DNA from 3 places in the Dorea hominis genome. Region 3 is predicted to be linked to each of the others. Evidence: riboswitches for the same ligand, from Rfam matches in the RefSeq annotation. Region 3 holds a riboswitch; each other region holds the start of a gene.
The links. A riboswitch is a leader RNA that binds a small molecule or an ion and turns the genes downstream of it on or off. The one in region 3 is predicted to bind glycine.

Region 1 (11,019 bases), 140 kb from region 3:
CGCATTTTCCTCGTCGTTATAACAAAAAAGGACACTGTATCATCTGATACAGCATCCTTGCTTTGCACATATTAGTTATATTTGCGCTTTCTTGCAGCTTCTGATTTTTTCTTACGTCTTACGCTTGGTTTTTCGTAATGCTCTCTCTTACGAATCTCCTGCTGAATACCAGCCTTTGCGCAGTTTCTTTTAAATCTGCGTAAAGCGCTATCTAACGTTTCGTTTTCTTTAACGATTACATTTGACATAGTCTCACACCTAACCTCCCCTCCAGTCCTATATTGTGCATCATACGACTGATCGGGTATTTTTATTGCACTACATAAGATTATAGCACATATTTTCTTTACGTCAATGTTTTTCTTTAACTTTGGGAAAACTTTCCAATTTTTTATGCCATCTGATGCTGTTTCATCATCATTGTTACTACACTGTAATACAAACTGAATGCAATCACTGCACACACACCGGTTGTCACAATATATTGTGGTATCCGACTTATGAACAGCGCAGTAAATGATGTTTCGTACAGCATGCTCAAAGCATACGTTGAGACAAAGAGCACTGTAACCAGATTACTTACTGCTGTTGCAACAACAAAACGCATACAGCTTTTTTTCTCCCATCCCATCTGTTTTTCATTCTGTTCTGTTTTTTGCACTTCTTATAACGTGGCTTGCAAGCACGGACGTTGTTACACTGCCCACTCCTTTTGGAACCGGGCTGATATAAGAAGCCTTCTCCTTTACCTTCTCATAATCTACATCACCGCACATATTACCGTTTTCGTCAATGTTAATTCCTACATCCACCACAACAGCTCCTTCTTTTATCATATCTGCAGTAATAAATTTTGCTTTTCCTGCACAGGCAACGACAATATCTGCGTTCCTACATTCTTCTTTCAGATCTTTTGTTCTTGTATGACATACCGTGATCGTTGCATGATCTTTTAACATCATCATAGCCAATGGTTTTCCAACCACCATACTGCGACCCACGATCGTCACTTTCTTTCCTGTCAGATCTATGTGAAAATGACGAAGCATCTCCATAACAGCCTGTGCTGTGCATGGTGCATGTCCTTCATTCTCACCTAAAAATATTCTCGCACTGTTGAACGGACTCATGCAGTCCACATCCTTCTCCGGATGTATCATAAGCTTCACCGGTTCTTCATCCAGGCCTTCCGGCAATGGACGGAATAATAAAATTCCATCTACTTTCGGATCGTCATTTACTTCTGCAAATGCGCGTTCGAAATTCTCCTGTGAAATTGTCTTCGGAAGTTCTACAACCTTACAGTCAATTCCTACCATTTCCATACGTTTTTTTGCGCTTCTTTCATACGCAAGGTCATCTCCTCTGGCGCCAACACGGATGATCGCAAGGCATGGATGGATTCCTTTTCCTTTTAACAGTTCCACATCCCGAATCAGCTCTTCCTTCATGGTCTTCGCCACTTCTGTTCCAAGCATTACTGTACTCATAGCCTTCTCCTCCGTATTAACTTTTAAGCTGGACACAGACACCGGCATAAATTCTTTCTTTGTATGCCTGCCCCTCAGCAATAAGCCGGTTTGCAGTTTCATTCAGTTCGCAGGCACGTTCCGCGTTCTTCATTAGACCTGTATTGATAAATACATTCAGTGAAGCACCCTCCAGTGCCGCCTGCGCAAACAGGATTCCAACACCGACATCACTGATCGCGATGCGGCTGCCCTTCTCTCCCAGTATCTCCAGAAGTTTCATGGATTCCAGAACTGTTTTCATGATCTCCATCGGAGTCAGACTTGCCTCGTACAAAGCCTGCTCCAGGATCCGCTCTTTCTCCGCCTTCTCCTCCGGCGTATTCTTCGGAAGTCCATATGCTTTTGACAATGGTTCAAATGCTTTTGCATCCTCATCTGTAAGTACAATAAGACGATCTCTGATCTTCTCTAATCTTCCACATATCTCAATCATTTCTGCTTCTACATCCGCATACTTTTTCTTTCCGACTGTCAGATTGGCAACCATCATGCCAAGTGCAGCCCCAAAAGCACCAACAGCGGCGGAAGCTCCTCCGCCGCCTGGAACGGGTGCAGAAGAAGAAAGAACATTCAAAAATTCTGTTGTTTTCTTCTCCAGCATCATCCTTCATTCCTCCTGCCTTTTTATGCATTTCCCCAATAGCCGGAAGATGATATTGGAAATTCAGCTTTCGGCACTTTTTTCATTATATTTTAAAGTGCTGTCTGTTGCAACTAAATTTCTTCTATTTGGATGAATTCCTGTTAATTTTTATTTTATTTTTTCTTTTTTGGTGCAATATGGATTGCTCCACCTTCCAACTCTTCCAGTGCCTCCCCAATACCTTCATTGTAAGTCGGATGTGCGCGCATTCCTTTTAACAGCTGCGCTACTGTCATTTTATTTGCAACTGCTGTTGCGATCTCGCCGATCATATCTGTTGCACGTGCACACATCATCTGTGCTCCGAGAACAACATCTGTCTCTTCATTTGCAACAATTTTAATAAAACTTCTCTCTTCTTTTGTGATTAATGATTTTCCGTTGGCGCTCATAATGAACTTACCTGTTTTTACCGGAATTTCCGCTGCCTTCGCATCATCCTCTGTTATACCTACCGAAGCAATCTCTGGCTCTGTATATACACAGCCCGGCACAACTGACAAATCAATGGATGGATCTTTTCCGTTCAAATATTCGATCACAACCACCCCCTGTGCACTTGCTGTATGTGCTAACTGCATTCCCTTGATCAGATCACCGATCGCATATACTCCCGGGATGCTGGTCTTGAAATGTTCATCTACAACAATTCTACCTCTTTCCATCTCCGGCACAGCATCTTCCGCAAACAATCCTTCTGTATTTGGAATACGTCCGACTGCGCAGAGAACATACTGGGCAGATGCTTCGCATTCTTTCTCCTTTTCGGTATATTTGCAAACGTATGCGCCGTCTCTTTCCTCTACGGACTGTACGCCGGCAGATGTATGCACATCAATACCTCTCTTTTTCAGCAGCATCTTAAGGCTCTGTGAAATCTCTTTGTCCATATTCGGTACAAGTCTTGGCATTGCCTCAAGAATCGTTACTTTACATCCGAGTGCTGAAAATGCAGTTGCGAACTCGACACTGATAACTCCACCGCCAATAATTACGAGACTTTCCGGCATTTCTTCCAGCTTGAATAATTCATCACTGGATAATACCCCCTTAAGATCCATTCCAGGAAGTGGAAGCATAAATGGTTTACTTCCTGCTGCAAGAATAATATTTCTAGCTTCAAGTACCTGTATTTCTTTCCCTTCCACCTGTACTCTATGACTTCCAAGCAATGTTCCATGTCCGGATACAAGTGTTACTCCGTTCGCTTTTAAGAGCTGCTCGATGCCCTGAACAAGCTGATCGGTTGTTCCCTGTTTGTATTCCAGAATCTTACTGTAATTAAAAGAAACATCGGATGCCGACACACCAAATTTTTCTGCTTCCTTCATCTCTCTGTACAGAGAGGATGCATGAATCATTGCTTTTGCCGGAATACAGCCGCGGTTCAGGCATGTTCCTCCAACACGGACATTCTCTACCAGCGCAACCTGCATGCCTTCTTTTGCTGCCTTGATTGCAGCCACATAGCCACCCGGTCCTCCTCCGACAACAATTACATCAAATTTATCACTCATGTTCTCGATCTCCTCTACAATCTGATTACCATTCGACGGTTTTTAACCAGGCAATAATGTCTTTCATCATTTGGTTTTCACCGTCATCTTCCGACCAGTACAGCCCAAGTTCTGTACAAATATTATCTTTTTTATACTTGATTCCCTTTAAATATTTTGGAATTTCTTCTGCTATTGCCGGCTTTAACGCATCTGTATACACAATAATATCTGCAATCCTACCTTCCTGCACACACATATCCAGTGATATCTGTCCCCAGTTAAACCGATGTGTAAGTGTCTCGTCAAACGGAATTTTACGCCCAAACTTCCAGTTCCATGAACCCAGACGTTCTGTAATATTATTAACCTCAGCCGGTTCTGATTTTTCCATTGACAGCACTTCAGCCTGCCCGCCATATACTTCTTCGAATGCTTCTCTAAGCGCTTCTTTCATGCGGTCCACTGTAATATCCGGAACCAGCTCTTTTATATTCACTACCCTGGATTTTACAGAATTTACACCTTTGGACTGTAATTTTTCTTTAGAAACTGTCAAATATTTTGACATCTCATCCAGCTTTACATCCAACATGATTGTTCCATGATGATAGCAACGTGAACCTTCTTTGTAAAATGCATTTCCGGAAAATTTTCTTCCATTAATTAGAATATCATTTCTTCCGGATTTTTCAGTACAGACACCGAACTTTGCTACCGCTTTTTGAATAACTTCAAGCTGTCTGTCTACATTATAATTTTCTTCATTTACAAGGAAAGTAAAATTCAGATTACCAAGATCATGATAGACTGCGCCGCCGCCGGATAACCTTCTTGCCAGATATCCACCTTCATTTTCCAGCTTCTCTGTCAGACATTCTGCCCATGCATTCTGATTCCGGCCGATCACAACCGTATGCTGATTCTGCCACAGATATAAGATACATTCTTCTTTTTGACAGTGGAAGAAAAGATATTCTTCCACTGCCAGGTTTTTATAAGGATTATACTGCTCGCTCTCAATATATGTTAACTTATTAACCACTTTATTATTCTCCTGCCATTCTTATTAGTCTTCAAACTGATATCTAAGAATCGGATGTCTTGCTGCTCCTACTTCATCCATTCTTGTTACTGGTGTTGTCATCGGAGCATTATGAAGACTCTCTGCATCCTCACCGGCAGTCTCATACAATTTGCGGAATACTGCAATCGCCCCATCCATTGTCTCTTTAGACTCTGTCTCTGTAGGCTCAACCATTAATGCTTCGTCCACGATCAGAGGGAAATACATTGTCGGTGGATGGATTTCGAAGTCGAGAAGTCCTTTTGCAATATCCATTGCTGATACACCTGTCTGTTTTTTCAGATCTGCAAGACTCATAACAAATTCATGCATACACACTTCATCATAAGCCATTGTATAGAGATCTTTTAATTTATTCATCATATAATTAGCGTTCAGAACTGCATTCTTGCTTGCTTCCGGAATTCCTTCTTTTCCAAGTGTCATAACATAAGCCAGGGCACGCACTACAACAAGGAAATTTCCATAAAAGTTCTTCATCTCACCAATACTGTCTTTTTCTTTTACAGCAACCAGTTTGTCTTCACCTTCTACAAGAATCGATGGAAGGAATGGAACAAGGAATTCCTTGCATCCTACCGGTCCACTTCCCGGACCGCCTCCACCGTGCGGAGTTGAGAATGTCTTATGAAGATTCAGATGGATAACATCAAATCCCATATCTCCAGGTCTTACTGTTCCCATAACTGCATTTAAGTTTGCTCCGTCATAGTAGCAGAGTCCTCCACAGTCATGAATAATCTTTGTGATCTCAAGAATATTCTTGTCAAACAGACCTACTGTATTCGGGTTTGTAAGCATAAGCCCGGCTACATCATCGCCTGCAATTTCTTTTAATTTTTCAATATCTACGCATCCATCCGGTCCTGAAGGAACACTCACTACTGAAAATCCTGCCATTGCTGCACTTGCCGGGTTCGTTCCGTGTGCAGAATCAGGAACGATAATCTTTTTACGTTTTTCATCTCCGCGGCTTTTATGATATGCTTTGATCAGAAGAAGTCCTGTAAACTCTCCATGCGCACCTGCTGCCGGTTGGAAAGTCATACGCTTCATTCCGGCGATCTCGCACAGATAGGATTCCAGTGTTTTTAATACTTCCAGACATCCCTGCACAGTCTCTGTCGGCTGTAACGGATGAATATCTGTAAATCCTTCCAATCCTGCTGCTACTTCATTAACTCTCGGATTATATTTCATAGTACAGGATCCCAATGGATAGAATCCATCGTTCACACCATGTGATTTCTTTGCCAGTTCTGTGTAATGTCTGCTAAGCTCGCCTTCTGAAAGCTCCGGCAGATGTAATTTCACTTCTCTTTTATCTTTTGCATCTAAAGTAACGACTGGTACATCGCACTCCGGAAGGTTCTGGCATTTTCTTCCTGTTTTGCTTTTTTCAAAAATCAGCATCCACTACACCTCCTTTAAGATCGATACTGCTTTGTCGATCTCTTCTTTTGTGTTCATCTCTGTACAGCACCAGAGAATCCGCTTGTCATCCAGTGGATATCCACCAAGGATGTCTTCGTCTTCCAGTGCCTTCAGTACTTTTTCAGAAGGTGTATCTGATACAGTTACAAATTCATGGAAGAAATTCTGTTTGTTTTCCACCTTAAATCCTGCTCCCGCAAGTTTCTCTGCCATGTAATGTGCTTTGGACATGCTCTGCTCGGCTGCTTTTGTCACACCTTCATTTCCCATGCAGGAAAGATATACACCAACAGCAAGTGCACAAAGTGCCTGGTTTGAACAGATGTTGCTGGATGCTTTCTCACGACGGATATGCTGCTCTCTTGCCTGTAATGTCAGAACATAGCCTTTCTTTCCGTTGTAATCTTCTGTCTCTCCGACAACTCGTCCAGGAAGCTTTCTCATCATACTTTCCACGCATGTCATGAAGCCGAGATATGGTCCGCCAAATGCAATTGGAAGTCCGAGTGGCTGTCCGTCGCCAACTGCAACATCTGCGCCATACTCTCTTGGTGTCTTCAGTGCTCCAAGAGAAATCGGATTCACACTCATAACGTATTTAGCACCTGCCTCGTGTGCCACTTCGCCGATTGTCTGTGCATCTTCCAAGCTTCCATAATAATTTGGATGCTGGATCAGCACACATGCTACCTGTTTATCAATATGTTCTTTCAGATAATCAATATCTGTCACTCCGTCTTTTTCCGGAATTACTTCGATTTCTAATTCGTTACCGAAGCAATATGTTTTAATAACTTCTAACACACTTGGCATTACTGTTGCTGAAACAAATGCTTTCTTACGTTTTCTGTCAGCACACATTGCAACCGCCTCTGCTGCTGCCGTAGCTCCGTCATAAACAGATGCATTGGATACATCCATTCCTGTAAGATCTGCCATCATTGTCTGATACTCAAAGATGGACTGCAGGATTCCCTGACTGATCTCTGCCTGATACGGTGTATATGCAGTCTGTAAATTTTCTTTTGAAATGACATTGTTTACCATAGCCGGAATATAGTGTCTGTATGCGCCTGCACCACGGAAGATTGTCGGAAATACTTTATTTTTCTTTGCGATTTCTTTCATCTTTTTCAGAACTTCCATCTCTGACATTCCTTCCGGAATATCTAAGCCGCCCTGGATCTTAACCTGCTCCGGGATGTGGCGGAATAAATCATCGATGCTCTCATATCCGATTTCATTCAGCATCGCTTTTCGCTCATCTAATGTGTTTGGAACATAACTACCCATGTTCTTTATCCACCGCCTTTCTTCACATTCTTATGTATTAAGCCTCTTCGCTTTCTACAAATGCTTTGTATGCGTCAGCATCTAACAGTTCTTCTGTCTCTTTTACTTCACCAACTTTTACAAACCATGCATCATAAGGTGTTTCGTTGATAGATTCCGGAGCATCTAACAGTTCTTCGTTGATCTCTGTTACAACACCTGAAACCGGTGAGAATACATCAGATACTGCTTTTACAGACTCAACATCTGCGAATGCTTCTCCGACTGTTACTTCATCTCCAACTTCCGGAAGGTTTATAAATACAAGATCTCCTAATTCAGACTGTGCATAATCTGTTAATCCGATCACGCTTACGTCTCCATCCTCTTTTATCCACTCGTGTGATTTTGAATACTTTAATTCTGCTCTTAATTCCATTGTTTTAATCTCCTTTTCTTTTATGATATAATATGCCCCTGTTTGTGATACCCTCGGTTTCAGACCTTTTCCCTGGCATCCTTATATTTATTTTGCTCTCTTATAGAACGGAAGTGCTACAACTTCTACATCAACCATACGTCCTCTGACATCCACCTGTAATTTTGTTCCGACATCTGTATAGTCAGTTTCCAGTAATGCCATTCCGACAGCCTTGTCAATGAAAGGACCTTTTGTACCGGATGTTGTATGTCCGATCACTTTGCCGTCTGCATATACATCCTGATGTTCACGGATGATTCCTCTTCCAATAACTTCCAGACCTACTCTTTTTCTCGTTAGTTCTGCATGTTCTTCCAGAGCTTTCTTACCGATAAAGTCATCTTTTTTCATCTTCACTGCGAATCCAAGTCCTGTCTCCAGCGGTGAAACATCATCATCCATCTCGTGACCGTAAAGTGGCATTGCTGCTTCCATACGAAGTGTATCTCTTGCTCCAAGACCACACGGAATAAGTCCTTCTTCTTTTCCATTTTCAAGAAGTGTATCCCACATCTTCTCTGCATACTCGCTTGGCAGATATAATTCTACTCCATCCTCACCTGTGTATCCTGTCTTGGAAATGATACATGGGATTCCGGCTACTTCTGTGTCGAATACTGCATGGTAGTATTTCTGAGGAATGTTCTCTTCTGCTGTCAGCTTTCTTAAGATATCCATTGCTTTTGGTCCCTGCAGTGCAAGCTGTGCATACTGAGCAGATACGTCTGTAAATTTGACTTCTCCAAACTGATGATTTAACATCCACTGATAATCTTTATCTTTGTTTGCTGCATTGACAACAATAAAGTAATGATCATCGGAATGTTTGTAAACAATCAGATCGTCTACTGTTCCGCCATGTTCATTACACATCGGACTGTATCTTGCCTGTCCATCCACCATATTGTCAAAGTTATTCGTCAGTATCATCTGGATATTTGCAAGTGCATCCTTTCCCTCGCATAAAACTTCTCCCATATGAGATACATCAAATAGTCCTGCCTGAGTACGAACAGCCATATGTTCTTTGATTACACCTGCTTCATACTGTACCGGAAGAAGGTAACCTCCAAATGGTACGATCTTACCTCCTGCCTTCACATGTGCATCATAGAGTGGCGTTTTTAATTCCATGATAAAAATCCTCCTTTTTTCTCATCATGAACTGCTCTGTCAGCGGGTCTTGTTCCGTTAAAAGTTTGTCGGAGCAAAAAAATAAGAGACATATCCTATTTCAGGACTTTCTGCCTCCCTGTCTGCTTTCTTTCAGAGCTTCGTCCGAACCCAATTCTTCTGCCTGAGAGTTTCGAATTACTTCTTGCCCCTTCGGCGCTATTGCTTATTGCTAATAATCTCTCTTAGGTTCATCACCCGATCACTTTTCTTTTATTTTGACAGGCTTATTGTAACAGCCCTTAAATTATCTGTCAATAATTGTTTATTTTTTAACTTTTCTGTTATTTATAGGCAATTGCAACAGTCATTATAGTTATTATCTATAAAAAAGAAAGATACATTTTCACTTTTTTGTAGAAAATCTATCTTTCTTTATTTTCATTGTATTTTATTGTACTATTATCTGCGTATTTTCATACTTCTAAAGTGCACTTATGCAAGCTGTTCAGCCAGTACTTCTTTCGCTTTTGTGAGTGCATCATTCATGCCTTCCGGCTTCTTGCCCCCAGCTTGGGCCATATTCGGGCGGCCACCACCACCACCGCCAACGCATGATGCACAAGCCTTGATCAGATTACCTGCATGTGCGCCTTTATCAATTGCTCCTTTGGTAGCCATAGCCATCAGGCTGACTTTACCATCTGTAGCCGATACAAGCACGACAACACCTTCGCCAAGCTTGTCTTTTAACTGGTCACCAAGATCACGGAGTCCGTTCATATCCACGCCTTCTACCTTTGCGGCGAGCAGTTTCACACCGACAACTTCTGTCACCTGATTCATCACATCACCTATAGCATCTTTGGCAAGCTTGCCCTTCAGGCTCTCCACTTCGCTCTTTAATGCCTTATTCTCAGCCTGCAGATGACTGATCTTCTCTTCTATATTATCCGGAGTTGTCTTCAACATCTTCGCAGCTTCGTGAAGTTTCTGCTCCTGTTCCTCGTAATAATCCATCAGTCCTTTGGAAGTCAGTGCTTCAATACGGCGCACACCGGCTGCGACACCGGACTCGGAAAGGATCTTAAATGCCATGATATCACCGGTATTTGCCACATGTGTACCACCACAGAACTCAATAGAGAAATCTCCCATGCTGACAACACGTACAATATCTCCGTATTTTTCACCAAACAGAGCCGCTGCTCCTGTCTTTTTCGCTTCCTCGATCGGCATGTTGCGCACAACAACCGGAAGATGATTACGAATTTCTCTGTTGACGATTGCCTCTACTTCTTTGAGCTGTTCTTCTGTCATAGCAGAAAAATGCGTAAAGTCAAACCGAAGTCTGTTCGCATTGTTCAGAGATCCAGCCTGTTCTACATGTGTTCCAAGCACCATGCGGAGTGCTTTCTGTAACAGATGTGTTGCACTGTGGTTATTTGCAGCAAGTGCACGGTTCTCACGATCAACTTCCAGTGTCACTTTATCACCGATTTTGATCATGCCTTTTGTCACATGACCGACATGTCCGAATTTGCCACCGAGAAGTTTTACAACATCTTCTACTACAAATTCACCGTCTGCACTGCGGATCACACCTTTATCAGCTTCCTGTCCACCGCTTGTTGCATAGAGCGGAGTCTTCGCTACAATGACCGTTCCTTTTTCTCCGTCAGAGAGTGCATCTACAATCTCTTCTTCACTTGTAAGTGCTGTAACTTCTGACTCTGCTTCCATATTGTCATATCCGACAAATTCTGTTGTCAGTTCCGGATCAAGCGCATCATAAACGCTTGCGTCTGTACCACTGTAACTGTGTGTTCCAAAAGTTCCTTCGGACTTCGCGCGCTGTTCTTTCTGTGCTTTTTCAAAGCCTTCTTTATCATATGTCAGTCCCTTTTCCTCCAGGATCTCACTTGTCAGATCCACCGGGAATCCATAAGTATCATAAAGCT
Region 2 (11,019 bases), on a different contig from region 3:
ATAAACCGGAATGATCACCGATATTTTGCACATTTTATCTGCCTCCACGAAGTTTCTTCTTTAAAAGACTCGGTGCTCCAAGGAGAAGTTTTCCAACACGAAATGTTTTGGAACTCCTGATCTTTTTAATCTCTTGGCGAAGTTCCTGATTTTCTTCTTCCAGCTTCGTAATCTGTTCGAACACCTGCTGATTGATGGTTCTTGGATACACGCACATTTTATAATAATGCTCCGGATCTTGCACTATCCGTTCAATGTTATTCCATGTTTTCTTTGTAAATGTATCCGGATTAACATCTCCTAATGCAATTCCTCTTTTTAATTCCTCACTGAACCGCATCAGATACTCATAGCGGTATTCTTCTGCGATCCGCCAAAGTGTACCGAGGTAATTGTGATATTTTTTAAACCAGTATACATGACGAAAACGATTCCACAACGCTTCATCCCGCATTAAAATATCTTTAATATAGTCATATTCCTGATTAATACAATATACTTTTTCACGGTTATTCACGGATGAATTCGGATTATCTCTGCGATTCATATAATAAGGTGTATCTAAAATCATTGCACGTTTCGCATAGATAAACGTCTGAAACCAGAAGCCATTATCCTGAAAAGATGCTCCTGGTGTCTCATGATGTCTTATTTTATACTGTTCAAGAAAATCTCTTCTGTAAATACCACTCCATGTATTCATAATAAAGCGGATTGCATCCGGTGTTTCACTCGGATTAAACACATGATTATAATCTTCCGGATTCAAACTCAGATGATTATAATATAATTCTTTATTTCCATTCTCTGCGGTTACAAAACGGTAAAAATCAGCTTTCACAAAATCCAGATTCTGTTCTTTTGCTTTTCTATACAAATCTTCATACATATTTAACGGAACATAATCATCCGGCTCCACAATGCCGATGTATTCTCCGGTCGCCGCATCCAGTCCACAGTTCATCGCCTTCCCATAGCCACCATTTTTCTGTGAAATAATGCGGATCCTGTCATCTTTTTTCGCATACTGCTCCAGAATCTGCTGCGAATGATCCGTTGATCCATCATTAACGCAGAGAATCTCAATCTCTTTCAGTGTCTGATGAATCACGCTCTCCATACATTCTTCCAGATATTCTTCTACATTATAAACCGGTATGATCACCGATACTTTCTTCATATTCCAAATTCCTCGTTTCTTATTGTTCCTTCGCTTTTTTGAAAAGTTTGCGTATCATACGAATGGGAAATCCAATCACTCTGGCTACACGGTAAGTAGCCGAATATTGGATGCCCGACAGCTTTTTCTGTGTCTTTGTAAGCTCTTTTCTGGTTTCCGCAAGTTCTTTTTTCAGCTTCTTAATCTCCACTCCACGGTCAAATTTCTCTCCATATGTGATCTGAAGTTTACGGTTGATCTCGGATTTTTCCTTATATGTCCGAAACAGTTTTTCCGTGATCCGTGTATGCTCTCTCACCAGCGTCTGGAACTGGATCTTATCCAGCCCCCACAATCCTTCATATGCGTACTTCTGTGCCTCCGGCATCTCGGAATATTGTTTTGCCGCACGCCATAATACAGTATGCATTGTATCATAAAGGACATCTGCCATCTCTTCCGGCATGGAATGGATTCCCAGAAAATGTTCCATCGCCACATAGCTCTTCATCAGTCCATAAATATGTTCAAAACTGGTCTTTGCCGTCATAATAGAACCCAATCGCACTCTGCGGTGGAAGAATTCCTTCTTCCAATATCCACATCTCTCTGCCATCAGCATTGTCATAAATGTAAAATCTATATCCTCATGCAAAATCCCCGGCTGAAAAGCAAAATGATGTTCCTCAAGATACCGGCGTTTAAAAAACTGCATGCCTACATTTGTGCGGTACTCTTTTGTTTTCTGCATCCTTTGAAACATTTCTTTCCCATCACAACAAGCAGGATAGTTGCCCTTTCTCTGGTAATATCCGTCAAATTCGTTGTGCACATCCTCCATGTCTTTCTCTTCAAAGAACGCACAGCCATCGTAGTATAAAACTTCCAAATCATGTTCCTGACATCTTCCGGCAAGCTGTTCCAGTGCCTCCCGTTCCAGCCAGTCATCACTGTCCATAAAATAAATATAATCTCCGGATGCTGCTTTCATTCCTCTGTTTCTTGTCACAGACAATCCGCAGTTTTCCTGTGTATATACAGAAATTCTCTCATCTTCTTCTGCATAATGCTTCAAAATTCCCAGTGTATAATCCGTGGAACCATCATCAATACAGATAATCTCCAACTCTTTTAAAGTCTGTCCTGTAATGCTGTCCAGACACTCTTCCAGATATTTTTCCACATTATAAGCGGCAATCACAACAGTAACTACCGGATGCCCGGTTGACTTTCCTTCCTTTATGCAACGTATAGCTCCATAATTCTGTCTGCGTTCCCGTTCTTTTCTCACCTCTCTGGCATATGGAAGTCCACGCAGATAATTGATATTTTCAGGCATATCGTATTCTTCATCCGCATGCTCCAACAAATGCATATCCAGAAATCTGTCCGAACATAATTTATCGATCACTTTCTGGCGCACCTGTTCCGAATGAAGTGTCCGGAGATTATAAACACAGCCGGATGCCACCATATTGCAGAATCCTATCTCCAGTTCTTCATAAATACCTCTTCTTGTCAGCTCTTTATAAACCGATTCATACGCTTCAAGAAAACAAAGCGGGTTCTGATCCTTTCTGTTCTGCAGGCTTCCACCATAATTGACTCTGTAATATACCAGATCTTCTCTCACAGCCGCCACACGGTCCGCTGCTCCAAGTGCCATTAATGTAAAATAGACATCATTGCTATTCGGAAGATTCTGGAACTTAAGTTTCTGCTCCTGAATATATTCTCGCCGGAAAGACTTGTTCCACGGAGCAGGTGTTGTCAGTGTAAACAGTTCCCCCTCCATGGTCTTTCTCGAAAACACTTCCTGTACCGGCAGTAATTTTCTCCAGAGATAACGCGGTACGTGCTCCGATCTCCCTGTCAGATCATCATACCTCCTTGCTCCAAAAAGAATCACGTCCGCATTTGTTTTATTACCTTTTTTGGCAATCTCTTCCACAAGTGTATCTGTGAAAAAATCATCTGCATCCAGAAACAGCAGATATTCACCTTGCGCACTCTCCATTCCCAGATTCCGTGCTGCTCCGGCGCCTTGATGATTTTGCCTTAGTATCTGCACACGCGGATCCTTTTCTGTATACTCTTTCAAAATGGAAGCCGAGGCATCCGTCGATCCATCATCCACACATATGATTTCTATATTCGGATTCGTCTGTTTAAGAAGCGAATCCAGCGCTTCTCTTAAATAAGGTTCTGTGTTATATACCGGCATAATCACCGATACGTCTGTTTTTCCTACTTTTTCCATCCTCTTATCAATTTTCTCCACATTCTGACCGGGAAGCCTATGCATCTTGCAAGGCGGTATGTTTTACATCCTTTGATTCCGTCAATCTTCTTCTTCAGCTCTCTGTTGATCTGTTTTAATTCTTTAATTTCCACACCACGGTCGAATTTCTCACTATAAGTCTGTTGCAATTTCCTGTTAATCTCCGATTTTTCCTCATAAGTCCGCTGTAACTTTTCCTGAAGCTCCGTTCTTTCACGCACCAATCTGTCTTTCCATTCTTCCAGAAATTGATTCCGTTCTTTTAATTTGTCATTTTCTTTTATTTTTTTAGCCGTTTCATCAAGAAGATGCTGTTCCTGCTCTTTCCAGGTTCTCTCTCTTCTTTGTCTTTCAGCAACCTTTATTCTTTCTTTCAGTCCCGGAAAGCAAGATTCAAATTGAATCCGCTTCTTATCTTCCAAAAGCTCTTCAGACCTCTGCGCCATCCACGGGAGCTGCATATACGCTTCCTTTATTGTTGTATATTTATCATGCCATGTCTCATAATCCAATGTATCCGCTTCGTTTTGTAATTGCTCAAACTTCTTATAAAACATATCAAATATCCCTTGATTTTCTCCCTGCAATTCTTCTCTTAATGTCAGCAGCTGCTCTACACGGCTTTCAAAGGAATATTCTTCTTGCAACACCTGCCACATCTGTTCTACCCGTTCCCGGATTGCAGGATAATCAACCTGTATTTTTTTTGCCTGTTCTACAAATTGTTCTTCATTAGTATAAAACAGTACCGAATCTCCAAATAATTTTTCTATAATATCTACATAATCGGAAAGAACAGGAACTCCACATGCCATTGCTTCCAGTATCCTAGTATTCATGAAGCCATGTTCCGTCATGTCTTCATAATGATCGTTCAATGTAATCTTCGTCTCCCAGTACAATTCCGGCAGCATATAATTAGGAATGTTCTCTGCCATGACTGCATCGGCGTGCTCCGGCAGTAACTTATCCCATCCTTTTCCCCATATCTTAAGCGGGATATGATGCTCCAGCGCCCAAACAACACTTTTTCTTTTAATTCCTCTGGAATTACCTACAAACACCCAGTCATATTTTTTTTCTTTCTCCACTCTTGCCGGGTGAAAGATCTCCATATCTGCACAGATTAACAACTGACGTACCGGAACCTGCACTTTCCTACAGATCTCTTCCAGATACTTTTCTTTTGCGGAACCAATGCAGACCAGGTCATAGGCATTATACTCTTCCACCGTAACTCTGTCCGGATGGCTTAAATTCCACATAATGTAAATGGTATCCGGATCCCTTCTGTCCGGATAATATGCTTCCGGTCCCCGCAATGCAACTACAACATCCGCTGCACCTTCGTTTTCCCATTCATCTCTGGATTCTATAACTGTATATACGCCTGCTCTGTTCAGATATTTTTTTAATGTACAGGCAAAAAAATAGTCAGACCAGTTCTTCTTCGATGCATTATTCGGGAATCCGGCTTTGATGACCCATATTTCTTTTCCGTTCGCCAGTTTTCTTCTATCTTCCATATCTGATTTACCGCTTTCTCCTCTGGATTCTTATTTTAGACACAGTATCTCCATTTTCTATATCTTATTAATTATAGAGAACATTTTCCGGACCGTCTAATTGATTTTTTTTATTATAGGCATTATCTATATGTTGTATTCTTCACATAACTGTTCACAATACTCTTCATCTTCCGTTACTCGCTTTGCGTCATCATACTGTTTCTTTTCTAATAGTAATTTTATCAATTCTACTTGTCTTCGTCCTTCCTCTCTTCCCTCTTCTCTTCCCTCTTCTCTTCCTTTCTCCCTAATCAGTCTTTCGCGTTCCTCTGCTTTCATAAAACTCGCCTCCATCTCATCGCTGGCTTTTATTTGTTGAATTTTATGATGCAAGTCCTTCAGCCGATGGTCACTGTTTTCACGCAATCCTGTATCATTGCTTTCTGTAATATAATGCAGAAAATCCACTAGCTCCGGCTCTACTTCTTCGGCATTTGTTCCGTTCGTGTTAAGGAATATTTTTCTGCAACAAAGTCCATACGGATTCCTCGTTTTCCCGGCAGATTATGTATTACTTTCTGTCCTTCTTTCCAGCGCAAGCTTTTTAATCTTTTTCCTGTTGCAAACTCAATAATTGTCTTACATGTTTCCAAATCTTCTGTTGCAACATCAAACAGGAAATCGTCCATCAAGTTAAGATCTTTCAATGTACGACCTTTCTTCCCACCCTGATTCTTCTGAAGCATTGCATCATTTTCCATATTTATTTTTTCGTTTTTAATCATATGTTTCCTCCTTAAGTATAACGGATTAGTGAAAAATCGTCTACATCTACACAGTCCGCCCTTTTCTATTAATATGCTAGAAAGTAAATTTAGTTGGGATTCTCCTGTTCGACTCGAACCTTTTGAATATGTTTTGATATTCTTTTGATAATGGTTTTTGATTTTTTTGAAATTAAGTACTCTTAGATTTTTATGAATCAACATATGTTGTAGATGTATTTTATCACAGCGGTGCGAAAAAAGCTACAGAAAAATCCGGTGCTTCTCCATAACGCACCGGACTTTTCTGTTTATAATTGAGTAAGGGATCTATTCCATTCATCTATGAAGCGTTTTCAGCTCTTATTCATACAGCGGATATTTTGTGCAGATCTTATTAACTTCTTCACGGATCTCATCTGCTTTTGTATCGAAATCTGTAACTGTCATCTTGATCAGTTTTGCAATTGTCTTCATATCTTCTTCTTTCAGTCCACGAGTTGTAACTGCAGGTGTTCCGATACGAACTCCGCTTGTTACAAACGGGCTTGCAGGATCGTTCGGTACTGCATTTTTATTAACAGTAATATATACTTCATCCAGACGATTCTGTAATTCTTTTCCTGTAATGTTCATATTCTGAAGATCAACTAAGATCAGATGGTTATCTGTTCCACCACTTACAAGGTTAAATCCTTCTGCTACCATAGCATCTGCAAGTGCTTTTGCATTCTTAACAACCTGCTGCTGATACTCTTTGAATTCTGGTTTCAGAGCCTCTCCGAAGCATACAGCTTTTGCAGCGATGATGTGCTCAAGCGGTCCTCCCTGTGTTCCTGGGAAAATAGCTTTGTTAATTGCTTTTGCATGCTCTTCTTTGCAAAGGATCAGTCCACCTCTTGGTCCACGCAGTGTCTTATGTGTTGTTGTTGTTACAACATCTGCATATGGAACCGGGCTCTGGTGAAGTCCTGCTGCTACCAGTCCTGCAATGTGAGCCATATCAACCATCAGATATGCGCCAACTTCTTTTGCGATATCAGCGAAAACATCAAATTTGATCTCTCTTGGATAAGCAGAGGCTCCTGCTACAATTAATTTAGGTTTGCACTCATGTGCAATCTTACGAATCTCGTCGTAATCCAAAAATCCTTCATCATTTACATTATAAGGTACAAAATTATACAAGAGTCCTGATAAGTTTACCGGTGAACCATGTGTCAGATGTCCGCCATGTGCCAGGTTCAGTCCCATAACTGTATCACCCGGTTTGATGAGTGCCTGATAAACTGCTGTATTAGCATTTGCTCCGCAATGTGGCTGTACATTTGCGTGCTCTGCGCCAAATAACTTCTTCGCACGTTCGATTGCAATGTTCTCCAGAATATCTACGTCTTCGCATCCACCATAGTAACGTTTTCCCGGATATCCTTCGGCATATTTGTTTGTTGGGACTGTTCCCATTGCGAGCATAACCGCAGGGCTTACGATATTCTCTGAAGCAATCAGTTCGAGATTTCTTCTCTGTCTTCCAAGTTCCAGCTCCAGTGCTTTTCCAACTTCGTCATCATACTCTTTGATATAATTTGTTACATCTTCAATTCTGTTCATCTTATTGTCCTCCTTCGATACGCCTGTTTCCCCCAATAAAAAACAGGCAAAAAACCTTTGCTTCATTTACTAAAGATCTTTTGTCTGCCTCTGTCCTTTTACCTGAAAGATTGCTGATCGTTTTTCCCCCATATAACTGCCAGTTTACTTCTTCGGTACAATTAAAAATATTGTTCTCCAGAGTGTCGTCCGAATCCATTCCTTTTACCTGAGAGTTTCTGCCTACCCCTTCGGCTCCGTTTCGGATAAAGCCTAGCCCCTGTTCTTTATCCATACGGTATCTCACGAATTCATCTGCCGACTTATCAACTGCCCTTAGTATACACAATGCTTTTGTTTTCGTCAATAATTACAAAATAAGTTATTTTTTTATCATTTTTTTGTGTATTTATTATATCTATAGAGTTATCAATTTTATAGATAATCTATCTGAAAACTTCTTTGATACTGTCATAATGCAGGAAAATGCCTTCTCCGGCAAGATTTTCAATTTCTTTCTTTGTCGCGAAACGGTATCCCGCTGTTTCTTCTTCCTGTAAATGTATATCACTCTCGTCAATATCCAGAACAAAGCGATAAACATCTACAAAGTAATTATCTCCTTCTCCCGGGTTCTCTCTGTGATATGTGAAACAATATCCACCTTCCGCATTCCTTACATCCAGCCCTGTCTCTTCCTTCACTTCGCGTATAACAGCTTCTTCCGAAGTTTCTCCTGCCTGTGCTGCGCCTCCGGATACTTCCCACCATCCCGGTGCCCACGCTTTTGTCATTACACGTTTTGTGATAAGATACGTGTGATCTGGTCTTGCAACTACTCCAAGTACTGTCAGATGATATTCATCATCTTTCAAGCACCAGTCATTTCTCTTCATCGTGCGACCGGTTGGATTTTTGTCTTTGTCATAAATATCCCAAAGTTCCATTCTTCTGCCTCCTTCTTCTGTCTTGATATTACTGTCTGCAGTTTCTCTGCCTCATTGCCCCTGTTTATTATACTATAACTGTGCCTGAATTTCCTCTAACATTTCCCGCACTGTTTTTCCATATACCGGATGGCGTTTGTACGGTGCAATTTCGGCCAATGGTTCCAGCACAAAGCTTCTTTTGTGCATTTCAACATGTGGAATACAGAGATCATCTTCTTCCAGTACGATGTCATCATACAGCAGAATATCCAGATCCAGTGTTCTCGGTCCCCAGTGTATAATCCGCTCCCTGCCCGCTTCTTTCTCGATCCGGTTTAATTCTTTTAACAATTCTTCCGGATATAATAGCGTCCGCAGTTTCAGACATGCATTTAAAAAATCCGGCTGATCTGTCACTCCGTAAGGCTCTGTTACAAGATAAGAAGAAACTTTTTCAACTGTACAAGTAGGAATCTGTCCTATTTTTTCGACTGCTTCATTCAGATAAGTTTCACTGTCACCAATATTAGAGCCAAGTGCGATATATGTTGTATGCCATTCGCGCGAAATTTTAACACTGACTGTTTTCAGCGGAAGTCCTACCGGTGCCCATGGTTTCTTGATCTCCAGATCGATCTTGCAAAGTCCCGATATGCTCTTAAGCATCTCTTCCGCAAGGGTTTCTGCCACCCGTTCTAGCAACTGGTAGGTATGTTCTTTCATATATTTTGTGATAAATGCACTGACTTCACCGTAATGGATAGATGCCGTCAGATCATCTGTCTTCCCGGCTTTTCTTGTATCTGTATAAAGCACTGCTGACACAAGAAATTTCTGCCCCAGTTTGTTTTCCTCCGGAAATACACCGTGATTGGCAAATACTTCCAGATCTGTAATTTTTATCTGGTCATAATCCTGACTTGTTTTTTTATTTATATATTTCATAATTATTATTCCTCACACCTGTCACTCTTTCTGCCAGTCTGCTTTCCTGTTTGCAAAACTTCATGAGTATTATTGTCCTAATCAGCTACCTGTTTCCCATATTTTACACTTCATGCTCACGCATAATTGCCTGCGTCATGCGGATTGCGCGAAGATTTTTCTGTACATCATGCACACGCACAAACGCACAACCTTTCTGTACACCATATACAGTTGTAACAAGCGTTCCTTCTTCTCTTTCTTCTACCGGAAGATCAAGAGTAAGTCCGATCACAGATTTGCGCGACGTACCGAGAAGTACCGGATAGCCGAGCTTGTTCAGGCATTCCATTTTATCAATGATTTCCAGATTCATCTCATAAGTTTTTCCAAATCCTACACCCGGATCAAGAATAATCTTATCCTCTGAAATACCTGCTTTTTTTGCAAGTGTCACACACTCCTCCATATCTGTCATGAAATCCGTCAGAAAATCTGTATATTCTGCTTTTTCCCGGTTATGCATCAGGCAGCATGCCACATCATACTTTGCAATCACTCCTGCCATCTTCGGGTCGTATTTTAATCCCCAGATGTCATTCACCAGATCAGCCCCCGCCTGAAGTGCCGCTTCGGCAACTCTGCTCTTGTAAGTGTCGATGGAAACAGGAACAGCAAACTCCTGTTTCAGTCTTTCGATAACCGGTGTTACTCTTGCAATCTCTTCATCCTCCGTAATCTGTACATGCCCCGGTCTTGTCGATTCGCCCCCTACATCAATGATCGCAGCACCTTCGTCTATCATCTGTTTTGCATGTGCAAGCGCTCTATCCATACCGTTATATTTTCCTCCATCCGAAAATGAATCCGGCGTTACGTTTAAAATTCCCATTACATACGTTTCATTTTTAATATCAAACTCTTTTTTCCCGATGATCATATCTGTATCTCCCTGTTTTTCTTTTCTTCACTCCAGTTACATTCTTTTTTCGCTGGGCAGGCAAAACAATTTCTGGAACATTTATCACTTTCGTATAAAAGTCTTTCCAACTTTGTCATATCTTTTCGTTCCCTGCGATGCCCACGGATAGCTGTCAAAATTTCTTTTTTTTCTTCTTCCGTATAGGCGACTGCCTCTGGCAGTGAATCCAGAATTTTCTCTGCAATCTGCGCTCCGGCAATCTCGTGCGGAATCTTTTCTTTGTATTGCAATGTTTTTCCGATATCATGTAAAATCGCTGTCGTATACAGCAATTCCTTCGAATATCCAAGATTGTTTTCTAAGTTCCGAATATATGCAATTCTTGCTACATCTAACAAATGTTCCATCTGATGACAGCAGAAGATCCTGTCTCTTTCTTCTTCTCTCAGTTCTTCGTAATACTGCTGATATAACGGATGTCTGAGTACTGTATTTAGTCGTTCCATCTTCTGTTCTTTCTCTGCATGTTCCATTGACTTCATCTTCATCATTTCATCTATTTCCCAAGCATCCGGAAGAACCGCTCTTCCAGAGTCGGATCGGTTTCAAATACGCCTCTTCTTGCAATTGTCACGGTCTGACTTCCCGGCTTTTTAATGCCGCGCATTGTCATACACATATGCTCTGCTTCTACCATAACCATTGCGCCTTTCGGACACATATACTGCATCAGCGCATCGGCAATCTGTCCGGTCAGTTGTTCCTGTAACTGCAGCCTTCTTGCAAACACTTCTACTGTTCGTGCCAGTTTGCTAAGTCCTACAACTTTTCCGTCCGGAATATAAGCGATATGTGCTTTCCCATAAAACGGAAGCAGATGATGTTCACAGGTTGAATAAAATGTGATGTCTTTTTCGATAACCATTTCGCTGCTGTCTACGG
Region 3 (11,019 bases):
CATATCAGCACCTGGGTTCTCTACATACATACCAGTCAGGGAAGGAATACCAAGTTCTTCCTGAACTGCTGCTGCGATAGTACCGCAGGCAACTCCGTAACGTCCAGCGTTGAAAGCCGGTCCTGCAATAAAGATGTCCGGAGCCTGTTCTTTAACCATCTCAAGAATCTCTGCTTTTGCTTTTTCAAGATTCTCGTTGAAATAAGAGTCACCACATACGATTGTTGCAATGATCTCTGCTTCATCTTTAAAATTCTGTGTTAATGCCATACCTGGTCCAACAACTTCGCCAACACGCAGTTCAACCGGGTAATCTGCTTTTTCTTCTCCACCAATCTGTGCAAAGAACTGATTGATGTAATGAACAACTTTTAATTTAGCCATTATTCTATATCCTCCATTCCTTATCTTGCACTCAGTTTATTGAAACCAGTTTCGTTTGTTGCGCCTGTCAGAACCTGAAGCTCAACTTCAAGAGATCCGTCCTCGCGCAGTGTCTCTTCACTTGCACCAGCAATCTTTGTTACATAGTCAAGAGTTCCAATTACTTTGTCAAGTTTCGGCAGGATAACTACCTGGTTTGCATTTCCGCCTGTTACTACTGCATCAGCAGCCTGATCAGCATCAGCAAGTGACTGAGATTTTCCATCACGTCCGGCATACTCGTCTGTGATGATTACAGTCTTAACGCCTTCTGCTTCAATCTTCTTACAATTCATGATAAGGTCTGTATCCGGGTTACCGAATCCTTCCTGAGATACAATAACTCCATCCAGGTCTAACATCTTGCAAAGTTTTGCTGTCCAGTCAGAAGAACGCTGTTTATCAGCAAGATATACGTTCTCGTTTGTGATAATCTGGCAAACAAAGTTTAATGTTTTTCCGTGCTGTTCAAATAAGTCATGTACAACCGGGTTGTTCAGATGAACATATGTAGGGTTCTTATCACATGCAGATACACAGTTACCGGAAACAATTGCTCCGTCCATGATCTCTGTAGGGCTTAAAATTGTAGGAACGATTTTCTTAGCATCTACACCATATACATATGTGTCATGAAGAAGTCCCTGGCTCTGAAGCATCTGTACATATGCAACTCTCGGCAGGTCCGGATATTTTTCCATTCCTTCTTTGATTGTGCATGTCTCGTAAACTTTTGTCTCATCCGGTGTCAGATCACGTGCTAACTCACCAATGTAAGTTGCAACTCTGAATCCAGCGAAACGAACTGCTTTTTCGTATTCATGCTGTTTGATATTGTCAATTGGCTCACATACCATAACCAGGTTTAATGTCTTGGAGAATGGTGTGTAATCTGCTCCAGGACCTGTCATATCAATGATACCTTCCTGGAATCCCACGATCTTACCAGCTGTAACAACAGCCATTCCTTTTAATGCGTAAGTCTTTCCTTCTCCAACTGTGTCTACTTTAGAGATAACTCCCGGGAAGATTCCTCCTCTTCCTTCAACTTTAACTCTAGGTTCGATAACATCTTTAACAGGTGTGATTCTTACAGACTCACCCGGTTTTGCAATGTCAAATGATACGCTCTTAATCTTTTCGTCCTCAAGAGCTACTGCCTTAACGGCTTCTTCGGATACATAAAGGATTCCGTCTTCAATCTTTGACTCAGATGCAAACTGAATATCCTTGATGTAAATGTGTCCCATTTCTAATCTCACTTTAAGTTCCCTCCTTAAAAAAATTATATTGTTTAAGCTGCAACGCTCGACAACCTCACTCAATGACTTACCAGGCATCTGCTGATGCCAGGCCGCTTTCCAGCAGAGTCCAGTCAATCAACTGAAAATCTTCCAGTACGCTTTCTCCATATCGTCCAGTCTTATCTTGGAATTTATGGCATGCATCGATTGCATTTTCTATAATCGTAAGCGACCTTCTGTCCACTTCCTCCTTTCCAGCTGAAATCAAAACCGATTTGTATGGTGTCTCATTTGGCTTCACGCTTCCGGATAACGGATGCGTCAGAAGTAAATGTCCGTCATGTATTCTGTCTCTGACTTCCCGGAGAAGTCCTTCATAAGTAGTTTCCAGATATATTACTTCGTGTGTCTTCTCAAGCTTATCGAAGACCAGTGGATTATTGGTCAAGACTATATATTTCCCCCTGTTCATCCTGAACCGTATCCTCCTTTCCGGCCTGTTGCCTCGGCAATCGATAAATACAATAAAAGTCATCGGTATTCCAAATAAAAAAGGACGTCCAGATATACAATTATATCTACGGCGTCCTTCCTGTCTTTTGCCCTGATAAATTGAAATCATCGATAAGCTTTATCACACAGCACAAGATTCAGAATGTGGTACATTTTCCAGTCCTTTTGCCTGAAAGTTTCACCTTTTTGCATACCCACCATGTATGTCCGGCTTGCCTCTTCGGCGGCTGATCCGTTCAACTCTCTCTTGGAAAACATCATCCCACGAATATTCTTTTCATAGAAAATCATTACACAATTTTCATAGACATTTTTTATATTATTTATTGCCTATGTCTATAATAACTTATTGTAACTTTTTTTGCAACCCATTATACTAATTAATATTATTTTGGTGAGTATGCACAATTTTCATTCCTAATTTTTGTTATATTTATTAGTTGATTTTATAATATTTATTAAAAGCGTCTATAAAAAACGACATTTATGATTGTCCTGCATTTCATCCACTTATAGATAATATCTATTTATTCTTTTTAAAGTTCTGATAGTAATCATCATGCAACTTCTTAATCGTACCGCTCAGAACAATCAGACCGATAAAGTTCGGAATTACCATCATGGAGTTGAAGCAGTCTGCCATATTCCATACGAGATCTACCTGTGCAAGTGATCCAAGCACTACGCACACAGCAACTAATACGGAATATACTTTTACAGCTTTTGGTCCAAACAGATACTTAATATTTGCCTGTCCAAAGAAATACCAGCCAATAATTGTTGAAAATGCGAAGAAGAACATACAAATCGCGATAAAGATATCTCCGCCTTTTCCATACAATGTAGAGAATGCATACTGGCTTAACTCTGCACCTGTCTTACCACTTGGAATAGACTTCGTTGTAATAATTACAAATGCTGTCAGGTTTAGTACGATAAACGTATCGATAAATACACCGATCATTGCAACAAATCCCTGCTCGACCGGATGATCTACTTTTGCAACTGCATGCGCATGTGGGGTAGAACCCATACCAGCCTCATTAGAGAACAATCCTCTTGCAACACCTTTTGTAAGCGCAAGTTTTAATGTCGCACCCACAGCACCACCGGATACTGCTGACGGATTAAATGCTCCAACGACAATTGCCTGGAATGCATATGGAATATTCTTATAATTATAAATAATAACAATCAGCGCACCAAGAATATAGAAAGCTGCCATGATCGGTACGATCGTCTCTGTTACTTTTGCGATACGCTGCATACCACCTACGAATACAAATAACGCGATCAGTGCAACTACAACACCAACTGCTGCCTGTGGCACACCAAATGCTGTATGGAAGGCTGCTGCGATGGAATTGGACTGTACTGCATTACCCATAAATCCAAGCGCCAGGATGATCAATACTGCAAAAATTCCGGCAAGTACTTTTCCAAACGTTCCTTTAAATGCTGCACGGATATAATATACAGGTCCTCCTGTGATCTCTCCGTCAGATCCTACCTGCTTATACTTCTGTGCAAGTACAGCCTCGCCAAAGATCGTTGCCATTCCCAGGAATGCTGCAATCCACATCCAAAAAATAGCTCCCGGTCCTCCGATTGCAAGAGCGGTCGCCGCTCCGGCGATATTACCGGTTCCTACCTGAGCTGCAATTGCTGTTGCCAGTGCCTGGAATGATGACATTCCATCTTTGTCAGCATTGCCTTTTTTACTGAACAGGCCGCCAAAAGTCCGGCGCATTCCTTCTCCAAATCCACGTACTTGAATAAAACCAAGCTTAAATGTGAACCAGATTCCACCTCCGAGAAGTGCGATGATCAACACATAATCAGACAGATAGTGCTGAATTGTCAGAACAAGATCGTTTAATGTTTTCATTGTTACATCCCCCTTTTCTTTGTATAGATTTTCCGTATATTTATACGAACTTATTCATTACACCTATCATAACACTTATCTATATACAGCGCAATATGTACAAAACCTTCTATATTTTCTTTGTGTATTTTATACATTGTGTGCAATCGCGCTTATTATTTTACATACAAAAAACGGCGTAAACTCGTTCGCTTACACCGTTTTTTTGTCAAGTTATTTTCATCATTAAAGATTTTTTCGTCACAATTACTATTGCACGTTTGTAACTTCTATCTATTCGTTTCATCTATAGATATTCTTTATATATTCCATATATTTTACACGTTAATTTCCGCTGTCATTCCAAGAATTTCTTTATTCTCTTCAAGCATTGGGCGTACAACATTGTTCAGATAATTGTCTACCTGAACCGGTGCGCGTCCAACATATTTGGACGGATCCATTGTCTTCTTCAGTTCATCAACACTCAGATTGAATGCCGGATCTGCTGCAATCAGTTCCAGAAGATTATTGTCCAGCCCTTTTTCTTTTACATTGCGTCCTGCTTCCATAGAAAGCTCACGGATTCTTTCATGTAACTCCTGACGGTCACCGCCTGCTTTTACAGCATCCATCATAATATTCTCTGTTGCCATAAATGGAAGCTCTGACATCAGACGTTTCTCGATTACTTTCGGATATACAACCAGTCCATCTACAACATTCAGGCAGAGATCCAGAATACCATCAATTGCAAGGAATCCTTCCGGCACACTCAGACGTTTATTTGCGGAATCATCCAGCGTTCTCTCAAACCACTGCGTTGCAGATGTGATTGCCGGATTCAGCGCATCTACTATCACATATCTGGATAAAGATGCAATTCTCTCGCTTCTCATCGGATTACGCTTGTAAGCCATTGCGGATGATCCGATCTGTGTCTTTTCAAATGGTTCTTCTACTTCTTTTAAGTGCTGAAGCAGACGGATGTCATTGCTGAATTTGTGTGCACTCGCAGCAATTCCTGCCAGTACATTAATTACTCTTGTATCTACTTTTCTGGAGTAAGTCTGTCCTGAAACCGGATAACATGCCTCAAATCCCATCTTCTGTGCGATCATTGGATCGATCTTATCAATCGTCTCCTGATCTCCATCAAACAGTTCCTGGAAACTTGCCTGTGTACCGGTAGTCCCCTTTGAGCCAAGCATCTTCAAGCTTCCTTTTACATACTCCAGATCTTCCAAGTCCATCATAAATTCCTGCATCCACAAAGTTGCACGTTTTCCAACCGTTGTCGGCTGCGCCGGCTGGAAATGTGTAAATGCAAGCGTCGGCATATTCTTATGCTCATCCGCAAATTTGGCAAGTTCTGCAATTACATTTACCAGTTTTTTCTTCACAATATCCAGTGCCTCGGACATCAGGATAATATCTGTATTATCTCCTACATAACAGGATGTTGCTCCAAGATGAATAATTCCTTTTGCCTTCGGACACTGTTTTCCATATGCATATACATGAGACATTACGTCATGACGCACTACCTTTTCACGTTCCTTTGCGACATCATAATTAATGTCTTCTGCATGCGCTTTTAATTCATCAATCTGTTCCTGGGTAATTGGAAGTCCCAGCTCTTTCTCTGTCTCTGCAAGTGCAATCCACAGTTTTCTCCATGTGCGGAACTTCTTGTCCGGCGAAAAAATATACTGCATCTCTTTGCTGGCATATCTTTCTGAAAGTGGGCTCTGATATCTGTCGTTTGTCATCGTTTTTTTCTCCTTATTCTGAATTATATTTAAATAATTTATATCTTCTACTCAAAGGCAAGGGATACATCTCTGCCCGGCACTTTCATCGGATAATTGCCTGTAAAACAGGCATCACAGTAACTTAAATCCCCAACCATATCTTTCAACTTCTCAACTTCCATATATCCAAGAGAATCGGCTCCGATCATCTCCCGGATCTGTTCTGTCGTATGCGAATGTGCAATGAGCTGATCATCTGACGGAACATCTGTACCGAAATAACATGGATGCAAAAACGGCGGCGAGCTGATTCTTACATGCACTTCTTTTGCCCCTGCTTTCTTCAACATCTTAATAATATTCGCACTTGTTGTTCCGCGAACAATCGAATCATCTACCATAACAATTCTCTTGCCTTTTACAACTTCTTCAATTACATTCAGCTTGATCTTTACACTACTCTCTCTCTGGCTCTGTTTCGGCTTAATAAATGTTCTTCCGACATAGCTGTTCTTATGAAATGCCATTCCATAAGGGATTCCTGACTGTTCAGAATAGCCTTTTGCAGCCACCAGACCGGAATCCGGCACACCAACAACCAGATCTGCCTCTACCGGATAGGACTCTGCCAGTGCCTTTCCGGCAAGGATACGTGCATGATAAACATTCACATTATCAATCGTACTGTCCATACGCGCGAAATAAATATATTCAAAAATACATCTTGCCTGCTTCTCAGGCGAAATTGCCATAGACTTATCAGAAGTAATACCATTCTTCGTAATTGTTATGATCTCTCCCGGCTCCACATCACGTACAAACTCTGCATCTACAGCAGCAATTGCACAACTCTCTGATGCAAGAAAATATGTATTGTCTCTCTTACCGATACACAGTGGTTTCAATCCAAATGGATCTCTCGCTCCAATCAGTTTACGCGGTGAACTCACGACCAGCGCATAGGCACCTTTGATCTTCTTCATCGCATTTTTTACTGCATCTTCTGCGCAGGAAACATTCAGTCTTTCACGCGCAATATGATAAGCGATCACTTCCGAATCAATCGTCGTCTGGAAAATAGCTCCGGTATACTCCAGTTCTCTTCTCAGCTCGATCGCATTCGTTAGATTACCGTTATGCGCAATTACCAGTGTACCTTTGACATATTTCAGTACAAGCGGCATTGCATTCTCTGCTCTCGTTCCTCCGGCTGTTGAATACCTGACATGTCCAACGCCCAGATTACCGTGCAGTGTCTGTAACGCTTCTTCATCAAACACTTCATTTACAAGTCCCAGTCCCTTTTTTGAATGCACTTTGCGTTCACCATATGTATCTGTCACAGCAATACCGCAACTTTCCTGTCCTCTGTGCTGTAACGCAAAAAGCCCATAATATACAGATGGGGCAACATCGCCTCCGTCCATATCATAGGCTCCAAACACTCCGCATTCCTCGCTCAAACCTGTTGTCATTTTTTCCAATTCACCCATGAATGCAAGACTCCTTATTCGTTTTCAATTTACTCCATTACTCGATTAGTATAATACAAGGTCTGCCGAAAATCAATACATTTAATTTTCGGCAAACTTTCCTAAGAACTCTTTCATACGCTCGTTGTCCGAACCAAATACTTCTTCCGGCGTTCCCTGGAGTGCAATCACACCGCCGTCCATAAATATGATATGGTTGGATACATTCTTTGCAAAATTCATCTCATGTGTAACAATCACCATCGTCATATGCTCTGCCGCAAGGTCTTTGATAACCTTCAATATCTCACCTGTCAGCTCTGGATCAAGTGCTGATGTAGGTTCATCAAAGAAGAGAATATCCGGTTTCATTGCAAGTGCTCTTGCGATAGATACACGCTGCTGCTGTCCTCCCGACAGCTGGAAAGGATATGCGTTTTCCTTATCAGCAAGTCCCATCTTTTTAAGAAGTTCCCGTGCCTCTTTGTATACTTCTTCTTTGTTTCTTTTCTGCACACGAAGTGGCGCATCCACAATATTTTTCAGAACTGAAAAATGAGGGAACAAATTAAAGTTCTGGAAAACAAGACCGAATGTACCATTATAATGGATCTCGCCGGAATCCGGTGTCTCCAGTCCCGTTGCACAACGCAGCAGTGTGGATTTTCCCGAACCGGACGGTCCAATAATACCAAACACTTCTCCTTCTTCTACTTTCATGGAAATGTCTTTTAGAACTTCCACTTCTCCGAAACTTTTTTTCATATGATTAATTTCCAATAAGCTCATGACATCTCCTCCTATCTATAATAATTCAGTTTCTTTTCCAGAAGCTCAAGCAAAAATGCCACAATCAGGTTAAATACATAATAGAAAATTCCCGCAAATACATATGGAAGCATCGTCGTCTGTGATGCAGCCAGTGCTTTAGAGATTGTAAACATCTCCATAATTCCGATTGTAAATGCAAGGGATGTGTCCTTCACAAGTGTAATCGTCTCATTCGTAATAGATGGAAGGATGATCTTGATTACCTGCGGAAGAATAATGCGCATAAATGTCTGTGCCTTGCTGTATCCTAATATCTGTGCAGCTTCATACTGTCCTTTCGGCATGGATTCAATGCCACCTCTGTAGATTTCGGCAAAATATGCCGCATAGTTTAACACAAATCCGATTGCTACTGCACTGTTCTTCCAGCTTGGACTGTTTGTGATGCCGAATATATAATATGGGCCGAAATAAATTACCATAAGCTGTAACATGAGCGGCGTTCCACGCATGATCGATATGTATGCCTTAAAAATAGTACGGATAACTACATTTTTTGCCATACGTCCAAACGAAACCAGAAGCCCAAGCGGTAATGAAAACAACAGTGTCACTGCAAAAAGCATTAATGTGACTACCATTCCTTCCCCCAGCTTCGATAACATAATTGATACTGTCATAGGAATGTCTCCTCTCCTAGAAAAATGGGCCGTCTGTAAAGACAGCCCCTTTTGATTATTTTATAATTATTTTAATTATTTACCAATGATCGTAATATCTTTCTTAAACCACTTTTGGGAAATCTTAGCCATCGTTCCGTCTTTTGCCATCTCTTCCAATGTGCTCTCTACCTGATCACGGACTGCTTTATTTCCTTTGGCAAATCCTACTCCGTATTCCTCTGCTGCAATCTCATAATCCAAGATTGTGAAATCAGCTTTTCTCTTCTCAATCTGGTAAGCAGCTACAACTGTATCCATAGCAACTGCATCTGCGGATCCGGATTCCAGATTCATAAGTCCTGTATTATAATCTGCTACAACTTCCAGATTGCCAAAAGTTGAAGACAGATCTGCCTTTTCTTTTAACGCAGCCTGTGCAGAAGAATCTGTCTGAACGTCTACGACTTTTCCTTCCAGATCTTTTTCGGATTTGATACCAGAATCTTTTCTGACTACAAATACCTGTTCATTGTTAAGATATGGTTTGGACCATGTATACTTATCTTCTCTTCCATCCATGGTAAATCCGTTCCAGATACAGTCAATTCCACCGGATTTTAATTCTGCATCTTTCGAATCCCATGCGATTGGTTTTGCGACATACTTCCATCCCTGTCTCTTGCACACTTCCTGTGCCAGTTCCAGATCGAATCCTGTATATTCGCCATCGTCACCAACAAATCCCATCGGTGGGAAATCCTGGTCAAATCCTACGGTAAATTTGTCACCGGACTTCTTCTCGGTATATTCTTTCTTACTATTTTTGTCAGAGCTATTATCCTTGCTTCCACAGCCTACGAACACTGTCATTGCAAGTAACGTCACTGCAAGCACCATTGCCAGTCTTTTTTTCATAACTTCATCCTCCTGTATTCATGGTATGTCTGCTTTGCACACTGCGTTGTTTTATCAATTCATCAATTGATTGCTTTACCACGCTAAATTGCTCTGTTATAGTATCATATTCTTTATTTCTTGTCAATCCCACGATATCGGCGTTTTCGGTATTCAATTTCTTTTCCTTCTTCTCCAATCTCAATATCGGCACGGATATCCGCTCTTTTTTCTTTTAATTCCGCATCAATACCAAGATATCTGGAATTGCCTGACAACATCTTTGTATACTCTTCCTCCGGAAGCGCATGATAGTTGCAGTAAAGATACGCTTTTAACACATCTTCGTTCTCCTGCAGTTTGTAAGATTCTTCATACGCCTGTGCCGCTTCCTCATACAAAAAAAGTCTGCCGTATGCACTTCCCAGACAACCATACACTTTTGCATAAAACGGCTTTCCTACCGAATCATCCCGCTTACCATCAATGATCGTCCGGTAAACAAGAATCGCATCTGCATATTCTCCGTTTTTCATCAGGCTGTCCGCTTTCAGCTTGAATCTCTCCACTTCTCTCTGGTCCTGCAGCTTTTCCAGAATACTCTGTATCTTTATAATCTCCGAAGATGCATACATTGTTGACTGCTGCAATATCTTAAGAATAAAATCTTCTTCCGTGCAATGGTTATCCAGCTCTTCCTGCAGCGCATCTGCAAGTTCATACATCTGCAGCTCCGTCCTGATCCACTCACACAGCTGTCTGTTGATCAGTGTATAGTCGATCAGATAGAGATTATTACAGATGAAATAACACAGCTCCTCTAATGTATAGATCCTGATATGGCCTCTGGCAATCACATATGGTTGTCTGGCATGTTTTTTATGACATAGAATTAAACTGCCCATTGATTCCTCCTAAATGTATAACCTTTTCCACCTGAAAATCCGAAGCTTCAAAAAATTCTCCAAAGCCGACATCCTTGAATGTCATCTTACAGGTTCTTTCATCCAGAAACATCACTTCGATCCGCAGGCGGAGCGAATAATCTCTCCGCTCTTTCAGACCATCCAGAGATACTTTTTCTACCTGGAGTTCATCTCCGGCAAGAGTCTCCACATGAATCTCAATATCAGATGTATCTTCCAGGATTACCTCCCATTGTCCATCTGCTTCATACCAGTGTGTTCCCCAAGCAACGACCGGATACCATCCTTCTTTGCCACCAATGCGCATACGCAGACTGATCTGTTCTGTCATGCGTGTGTCATCCAGATATACCGGTCCTTCATTATAATTGCGATATTTTCGCATGGAAGTGTAGCAGGCACCTTTACTGTACAGATTATCACCCACGAATGCACGTCTTCCATTGCAGAGCACTTTCAATGAATTCGGATACCATTTATTTTCAAATGCCGC

Region 1: it holds a riboswitch for glycine, as region 3 does, so the genes downstream of both, gcvT (glycine cleavage system aminomethyltransferase GcvT) here and H8S07_RS04935 (GrdX family protein) in region 3, are expected to answer to the same signal.
Region 2: it holds a riboswitch for glycine, as region 3 does, so the genes downstream of both, H8S07_RS08570 (serine hydroxymethyltransferase) here and H8S07_RS04935 (GrdX family protein) in region 3, are expected to answer to the same signal.

The regions. Positions count from the first base shown of each region.
Region 1 covers NZ_JACOOY010000005.1:154,692-165,710, reverse strand. Annotated here, with positions in the region: gene rpsU (30S ribosomal protein S21) at 72-248, opposite strand; gene H8S07_RS05595 (ECF transporter S component family protein) at 392-631, opposite strand; gene H8S07_RS05590 (bifunctional 5,10-methylenetetrahydrofolate dehydrogenase/5,10-methenyltetrahydrofolate cyclohydrolase) at 639-1,490, opposite strand; gene H8S07_RS05585 (cyclodeaminase/cyclohydrolase family protein) at 1,507-2,133, opposite strand; gene lpdA (dihydrolipoyl dehydrogenase) at 2,289-3,692, opposite strand; gene H8S07_RS05575 (lipoate--protein ligase) at 3,718-4,716, opposite strand; gene gcvPB (aminomethyl-transferring glycine dehydrogenase subunit GcvPB) at 4,741-6,171, opposite strand; gene gcvPA (aminomethyl-transferring glycine dehydrogenase subunit GcvPA) at 6,175-7,485, opposite strand; gene gcvH (glycine cleavage system protein GcvH) at 7,523-7,903, opposite strand; gene gcvT (glycine cleavage system aminomethyltransferase GcvT) at 7,991-9,079, opposite strand; glycine riboswitch at 9,221-9,316, opposite strand; gene alaS (alanine--tRNA ligase) at 9,554-11,019, opposite strand, start outside.
Region 2 covers NZ_JACOOY010000009.1:83,396-94,414, forward strand. Annotated here, with positions in the region: gene H8S07_RS08545 (glycosyltransferase family 2 protein) at 1-33, opposite strand, end outside; gene H8S07_RS08550 (glycosyltransferase family 2 protein) at 35-1,180, opposite strand; gene H8S07_RS08555 (glycosyltransferase family 2 protein) at 1,200-3,419, opposite strand; gene H8S07_RS08560 (glycosyltransferase family protein) at 3,407-4,966, opposite strand; gene H8S07_RS14455 (hypothetical protein) at 5,093-5,287, opposite strand; gene H8S07_RS14460 (hypothetical protein) at 5,428-5,733, opposite strand; gene H8S07_RS08570 (serine hydroxymethyltransferase) at 6,076-7,323, opposite strand; glycine riboswitch at 7,404-7,514, opposite strand; gene H8S07_RS08575 (NUDIX hydrolase) at 7,749-8,249, opposite strand; gene folK (2-amino-4-hydroxy-6-hydroxymethyldihydropteridine diphosphokinase) at 8,322-9,176, opposite strand; gene folP (dihydropteroate synthase) at 9,280-10,095, opposite strand; gene H8S07_RS08590 (HD domain-containing protein) at 10,092-10,583, opposite strand; gene folE (GTP cyclohydrolase I FolE) at 10,634-11,019, opposite strand, start outside.
Region 3 covers NZ_JACOOY010000005.1:13,203-24,221, reverse strand. Annotated here, with positions in the region: gene grdB (glycine reductase complex selenoprotein B) at 1-384, opposite strand, end outside; gene H8S07_RS04940 (glycine/sarcosine/betaine reductase component B subunit) at 405-1,685, opposite strand; gene H8S07_RS04935 (GrdX family protein) at 1,753-2,139, opposite strand; glycine riboswitch at 2,328-2,440, opposite strand; gene H8S07_RS04930 (alanine/glycine:cation symporter family protein) at 2,704-4,068, opposite strand; gene purB (adenylosuccinate lyase) at 4,386-5,819, opposite strand; gene purF (amidophosphoribosyltransferase) at 5,867-7,294, opposite strand; gene H8S07_RS04915 (amino acid ABC transporter ATP-binding protein) at 7,376-8,062, opposite strand; gene H8S07_RS04910 (amino acid ABC transporter permease) at 8,074-8,724, opposite strand; gene H8S07_RS04905 (amino acid ABC transporter substrate-binding protein) at 8,800-9,621, opposite strand; gene H8S07_RS04900 (hypothetical protein) at 9,735-10,505, opposite strand; gene H8S07_RS04895 (DUF5716 family protein) at 10,480-11,019, opposite strand, start outside.